Regions from separate parts of the Bacillus sp. LQ01 genome, predicted to be linked through region 1. Evidence: riboswitches for the same ligand, from Rfam matches in the RefSeq annotation. Region 1 holds a riboswitch; the other holds the start of a gene.
The links. A riboswitch is a leader RNA that binds a small molecule or an ion and turns the genes downstream of it on or off. The one in region 1 is predicted to bind cyclic di-AMP.
Positions count from the first base shown of each region.

Region 2: it holds a riboswitch for cyclic di-AMP, as region 1 does, so the genes downstream of both, AC22L0_RS05480 (APC family permease) here and AC22L0_RS00145 (SipW-dependent-type signal peptide-containing protein) in region 1, are expected to answer to the same signal.

Region 1 covers NZ_JBYEZL010000001.1:13,561-16,985, reverse strand. The annotation lists gene kdpB (potassium-transporting ATPase subunit KdpB) at 1-386, opposite strand, end outside; gene kdpA (potassium-transporting ATPase subunit KdpA) at 400-2,067, opposite strand; gene kdpF (K(+)-transporting ATPase subunit F) at 2,087-2,164, opposite strand; gene AC22L0_RS00145 (SipW-dependent-type signal peptide-containing protein) at 2,164-2,268, opposite strand; cyclic di-AMP (ydaO/yuaA leader) riboswitch at 2,369-2,514, opposite strand; gene AC22L0_RS00140 (hypothetical protein) at 2,774-3,007, opposite strand; gene AC22L0_RS00135 (hypothetical protein) at 3,021-3,407, opposite strand.
Region 2 covers NZ_JBYEZL010000001.1:1,021,960-1,025,384, reverse strand. The annotation lists gene AC22L0_RS05480 (APC family permease) at 254-2,080, opposite strand; cyclic di-AMP (ydaO/yuaA leader) riboswitch at 2,225-2,371, opposite strand; gene AC22L0_RS05475 (hypothetical protein) at 2,512-2,640, shown strand; gene panE (2-dehydropantoate 2-reductase) at 2,705-3,425, opposite strand, start outside.

The sequences.
Region 1 (3,425 bases):
TTTACAACATTTGCAAACACATCTTTCTTTGACTGCTTTAAAGAATCGGCTTGCGCTTTACCACGACCTTCTGCTAATGCTTCTGCAAAATTCGCAAATAAAACTGTAAATAATAGAATGAGAGAAACTGTTATATTAAACCAACCTGGTATACTACTAGAACTACTTGGAAGAAAAGATAAAATGAACGTAATGATAAATCCAATTTCCACAACGAACATAATCGGATTCTTTATCATGACTTTCGGATTCAATTTCGCAATGGATTGCTTCATCGCATGTGTTACGATATCACGATCCATCGTTTTCGCTTGTCTAACTTCATCTTCTACAGCATGTATTTGTGACTCATTTAATTGTTTTTCTTTTACTACTACCGGTCTCATCATTTACCCTCCATTACTTCAATGTAAGAAATTCTGCAATTGGTCCGAGTACTAACATCGGAAAGAATGTTAATGCACCAACAATTACAATTGTTCCGATGAAGATGCCACCAAATAAACTATTATCTGTACGGAACGTTCCGACTGTTTCTGGCACTACCGTTTTTTCTTTCAACGAAGCTGCCACAGCTAGCATCGTAATTAAACTGAAGTAACGTCCTAAAAACATAACTAAACCAGTCGTAATATTCCAAAACGGTGTATTATCTCCTAATCCTTCAAATCCAGATCCGTTATTCGCAGCTGACGATGTATACTCATATACAACTTGCGTTAAACCGTGGAAACCGGAATGAGAAATAGCATCCGTCCCTAAATTTGTTGAAAGAGCTAATGCCGAAAAGCCTAAAATGAGCAATGGATGAAATAAAATCGTGACCGCGATTAATTTCATTTCCTTACCTTCAATCTTTTTACCTAAAAACTCTGGTGTCCGTCCAACCATTAACCCAGATATAAACACCGCGATAATTGCATACATAATAATGTTCACAAAGCCTGCTCCAACGCCGCCATATACTGTATTTAACATCATATTTACGAGTGGTACTAAACCACCAATTGGTGTTAACGTATCATGCATCGTATTAACAGCACCTGTTTCCGCAGCAGTCGTTACTGTCGCATAAAGGGAAGAAAATACTGTTCCGAACCTCACTTCTTTTCCTTCTGCACTTCCTTGTACATGCTGGATACCCATTTCATTTAATACTGGATTTCCATGTAATTCAGATGTCGTAATTGTGATAAATCCTAGTAAAAACATCATGAATAGTGATACGAAAAGGATACGACCTTGCTTTTTATTTCCTACCATTCGTCCGTACGTAAACGGAAGTGCAGTTGGTAATAACATCATAAGCATCATTTGCAAAATATTACTCATTTGTCCTGGATTTTCAAAAGGATGCGTAGAGTTTGCTCCGAAAAATCCACCACCGTTATTTCCAAGTTCCTTAATGGACACGAATGATGCAACTGGTCCGCGTAATATACTTTGCTTTGCACCTTCAATCGTATGTGCTGTAACAGCCCCATCTAACGTTTGCGGTACACCAAGAGCGACAAAGATTAACGCCGTAATAAAAGCGATAGGAAGAAATACTCTCGTTAACGCTCTCGTAAAATCAACGAAAAAGTTACCGAGTTCTTTTCCAGCGAGCCCTCTTATAAATGCCATAACGAGCGCTAATGTTGTTGCTGGTGCTGCGAACATTAAAAATGTAATCCCGATTAATTGTGATAAATAAGATAAGCCATTTTCACCGCTATAATGCTGTAAGTTTGTATCAGCCATAAAACTAATTGCTGTATTAAAAGCGAGCGTAGGCTCCATTCCTTCAATATGCGCTGGATTTAGCGGCAATACACCTTGTAATCTGAAAATGAAATATACAATAACAATCATAAATCCGTTGAGTAAAACTAATGATAATGCGTACTGTTTCCACGTTTGATTGTATTCTTTTACACCCGTAATTTTAAAAATAATTTTTTCAAAAGGCCCGAATACTTTATCTAGCTTTTTGCTACCTTGAAAAGCTTTTTCTAAATAAATCCCCGTTGGCTTTGCTACTAAAATAAACAAGAGCATTGTAATAATGACTGCAACCCAAATCATAATGAATGATTCCCCCTAATTAAAACTTCTCTGGATTTAATAATGCATACACTAAATACACTGTAATTGCTGCGACAATAACCGATAAGACAATCATCATGATTGCTTTCCTTCTTTCACAACTTTATCTGACCAACTTGCAAGACTTGCCATTGATGCAACTAATAAAATAAAAATCCCGACCATTACAACATCTAACATAGCTATCCCTCGCTTTGTTTTTGTTAAAATTTACCATTTAAATGTTAAAAAAGAACACTGAGCTCTACTCAGTGTTCAAAAAATGAACAACAAAAAGTAAACCTCCTCTCTAAACGCTTACGAGGTTAGCTGTCGGATTCGGGCCTAAAGAGTAGCCCTACTTTCAAAACTGAAAGATTCACCCCAAGTGACGATGCACAAAATTGGTTCCCCCGCTCCATTTCTGGAACTCAGCGATTTTAGGTTTTTTTGGAAATTTTATGAATGATTTATGAGAGTAAATATACTCCTCTATATTTCACTTGTAAAGGGGTAAATTACTGAAAATAATAATATTTACATTCATTTAAACGCTTACATTGAAGATTATTACTATTATTTCATCTATTTTCTTTATTTCTCTTCTCTTTTCTTAAAAATGACCTTTTAAATATGAAATAAAAAGAGCGAATGAGATGAAGTGCATAGCTTGTTGCACTCAGCATTCGCTCTTTTTATTCAACCTTTATTCTCCTCGTAAAAATGCACGTAAATTTCTCCCGCGAATATAAACTTGTGTCAATTCTGCATGTAGCTGCTCATACTCGGTAATATCCACCTCTAAATACAAAGCATCTTTTGATGGTAATATAATATACGGCCCTGGAAAAAGGGGATCGATCTGAACCAATTCTTGAACTCGCTCTACCGATACTGCCCAACGATTTGCTATATCTCCAAGTAATAGTACCTTCATCATTTCTTCCCCCGCCCTATTCAAAAAATAAAAAAGAAATATTATCACAATTTGTAAACACGACAAACTTAGCTCCAATTGTTTCATAGAGCCTCGCTGGATATCGTTTATTCCTTGTAACAACAGTAATAGGTGCTTGAAAAGAAAAGCGAATGTGTTCTGTGAAAAAACTAACGATTGGAAGCTCATCCCCTAGTAAAATCACCTTCTTAATACACTCACAAATACTAGTAAAGTCCTGCTCCTTACTGCAGCTATAAGTCCAATCAAACCCACAATTCCTAACTTCAGCCGCTATCTCTTCATTTGCTGTAAAAATAATTAACTCATGTTGAAATGATACTAGATCTCTTAAACTATCTACCTTACTTTCTTCTCCAACACAAATAAGTGTTAGTTCCATGTACCTCATCCTCCTTAG
Region 2 (3,425 bases), 1.0 Mb from region 1:
TAAACACAGCTGTTTATATATCGTAAAGAAGTATTTTCATTCCCTTTATTTTCAAGCTTTCATGTCCTTATTTCAAAATATAATCCGATTCACTTTATCGATTGAAATATCTACATATCACAACAGAAAACACTACTTTCAAATAACCAATGAAGTTATATTAGTATAATTTTTAACCCCATATGCAATTATGCATAGCATATACACAAAAAGGATAGCTTCATTTTCGCGAAGCTATCCTTAAAAAATTTTCTTATTTTTTCAAATGATATGGAACTGTCGTAATAACAACATTTCTTTTATAAAGTAAATACGCACGTATAAGTAAACTGGATTGATTATGAAGAATGTTATGCCAACCTTTTTTCGGAATGAACTGTGGTATAACGACCGTAACACGGTAATTCGATTCACTTGCCTTATATTGCACTGTATCGATAAACTTCGTTAGCGGCTGAATAATACTTCTATAATGAGAATGTAATGTAACAAGCCTTACTTCAGGTTGCCACTTCTTCCATTTCTCCTCAAATTTCTTTTCCTCTTCTCTGTCAAAAGCAACATATACTGCGATAACTTGATCTGCCGAAAGCGATTTCGCATAGTTCAATGAATTTTCTACTACATGCGTCATACCTGCTACAGGAACGACAATTACATTCCCCTCAATTGGAATAAGAGGCTCGCAAGTTTTTAAACTTAATTGATCACCCACTGCATCATAATGCTTCTTAATTCGATGGAATAAGAAGATAATAACTGGTAAGAAAATAAGAATCGACCAAACTTGTGCAAATTTAGTTAAAAAGAACATGCTCATTACGATAAAACTAATAACTGCACCAATTAAATTAACCGTTAATCTTAAAGCCCATCCTTCAGGCTTTTCGCGAAGCCATTTTAATACCATCCCTGTTTGAGAAAGTGTAAATGGAATAAATACACCTACTGCATATAGTGGAATTAAATGTTCTGTTTGCCCTTGGAAAGCTACAATTAAAATAATCGAAGCAACTCCAAGTATAATAATACCGTTTGAGTAACCTAGGCGGTCTCCTCTAATCGTAAACATTCTCGGTATGAATTTATCTTTTGCAAGGTTAACCGCTAATAAAGGAAATGCAGAATAACCTGTATTAGCAGCAAGAATTAATATTAAAGCTGTTGTACCTTGTATGAAATAGTACATGAAATTACGTCCAAATGTTTGTTCAGCAATTTGAGAAACAACTGTTACTTCTTTACTCGGAGTCACTCCGTAATAATAAGCTAAAAATACAATTCCTGAAAATAACACAGCAAGTAATGCACCCATTGCAAGCAATGTTTTTGCAGCATTGTTTGGCGCAGGATCTTTAAAGTTCGGAATTGCATTTGAAATTGCTTCAACACCTGTTAAAGCAGAACTACCTGATGCAAATGCTCTTAGTAATAAAAATAAACTAATCCCTGCAACTGGTGTACCAATTGGCGCATGTAAAGTGGGTGAAACATGACCAGTTAAAATATTATATATGCCCACACCAATTAATATAAATAGTGCTAAAACGAATAAATAAACAGGATATGCTAAAACGGAAGCTGATTCCGTTACTCCCCTTAAATTTAATATCGTAATTAATATAACAAATATAACCGCAATAATTACGTTGTGTGCATGTAAGCTAGGAAACGCAGACGTAATTGCATCTGTACCAGCGGACACACTTACCGCAACAGTTAAAATATAGTCAACTAATAAAGATCCTCCAGCAATTAAGCCTGGATTCATCCCTAAATTTTCTTTTGATACAACATACGCTCCCCCGCCATGCGGATAAGCAAAAATAATTTGACGATAAGATAAAATAAGGGCTGTCAATAATACTAATACCCCAACAGCGATCGGAATGGAATACCAATAAGCGATCGCTCCAACACCTGCTAAAGCAATTAAAATTTGCTCTGGACCGTAAGCAACTGATGACAATGCGTCAGAAGATAAAATAGCTAAAGCTTTCGTTTTATTAAGCTTTTGTTCTCCAAGCTCCGTTGATTTTAACGGTCTTCCAATTAAAAATCTTTTAATAGATGAAACCAATGCTGTCCACTCTCCAATAATTTTGTACGAACTTTTCTGCTTGTTGCAGCCAGTAAACTATTTACTCAGAAAACAAAAAATGTCTACAAGCCATAGCGAAATAGACTTGTAGACATTATTTTTTTTGTCGCACAAGCTCCACCTTCCTTCTCAATATAACGCTTACGAGGTTAGCTGTCGGATTCGGGCCTATGAGTAGCCCTACCTTTTTTAAGGATTCACCCCATCGGATTATGTACTAATCCGTAAAAACGGGTCCCCCGTACCATGCGGTTTCAGCGATTTAGAAAATTGAAACTGTGGATTATAATACTCCTTTATTTTCAAAAAGTAAACAAAAATTTTTAATAAGAAAAAAATTAAAATGATTGTGCATAATCCACTGAGAAATATACATAATGAATACTAAAAAATCCGCAAAGGAGACCCATATGTCTAAAGAAAAGAAGCCTATTTTTTCCGATTCATATTTAGATGCAGTAGCAAATGAAATTAATCAGTTATATGGTAAACGTGAACAGGAAATAAATTTGACAGATAGAACGAAAAGAAATAAATAATTTGTCATACAAAAAAATAAAAAAGATAGCAATACACTTATATATTGCTATCTTTTTTATTTTTTCATACATCTAATTCTATTACAGATCTGTTAAAGGTCATCTCTTCATACACCTTTAAATTTTGATATATAGTGCCTAATAATGGTGCCGCTATAGAAAATTGCTCTGCTACATCCAGTAAATATCCTTGCAAGTGCTTCCCTTCAATAAACGAACCCTTCTCCATATCACGTTGCATCGATGACTTCATATCATACGAAATTTTATCAATTGTTTTCATATGTTCCTGGGCAATATTAACCTTTATTGGAGCTCCTAATACTTTCATAATTTGTACAGATTCCTCAAATACATTACGGATAAAATCACGGCCGCCTTCACTTTCACGAATTGGTCCAATTGGTGCACGCATTAACGTTGTCACACCGGACATTACAGTAATAAATAAATATTTATGCCACATATCTTGCGTAATATTTTCACTTAAAACAAAACTAGATTTCGTACCTGCAAATGCTTTAGAAATATGCTTTACTCTCTCTGAATTTTGAGACTTAATTTCTCCAAACACAAGTCTGTTGGCAGCGCTAGTTTGTACAATTTCTCCTTGATCGTTTAACGTCGTCTCGATAAAGCATAAACCGCCAAGTACTTTTTCTTCGCCGAATTCTTTTTGTAATAGTGATAAATGAGCGATACCATTTAACAATGGAATGATTACAGTACCTTCGCCAACAAACGGCTTCAAATCTTGAATTGCCTCGTTTAAGTGATACGCTTTT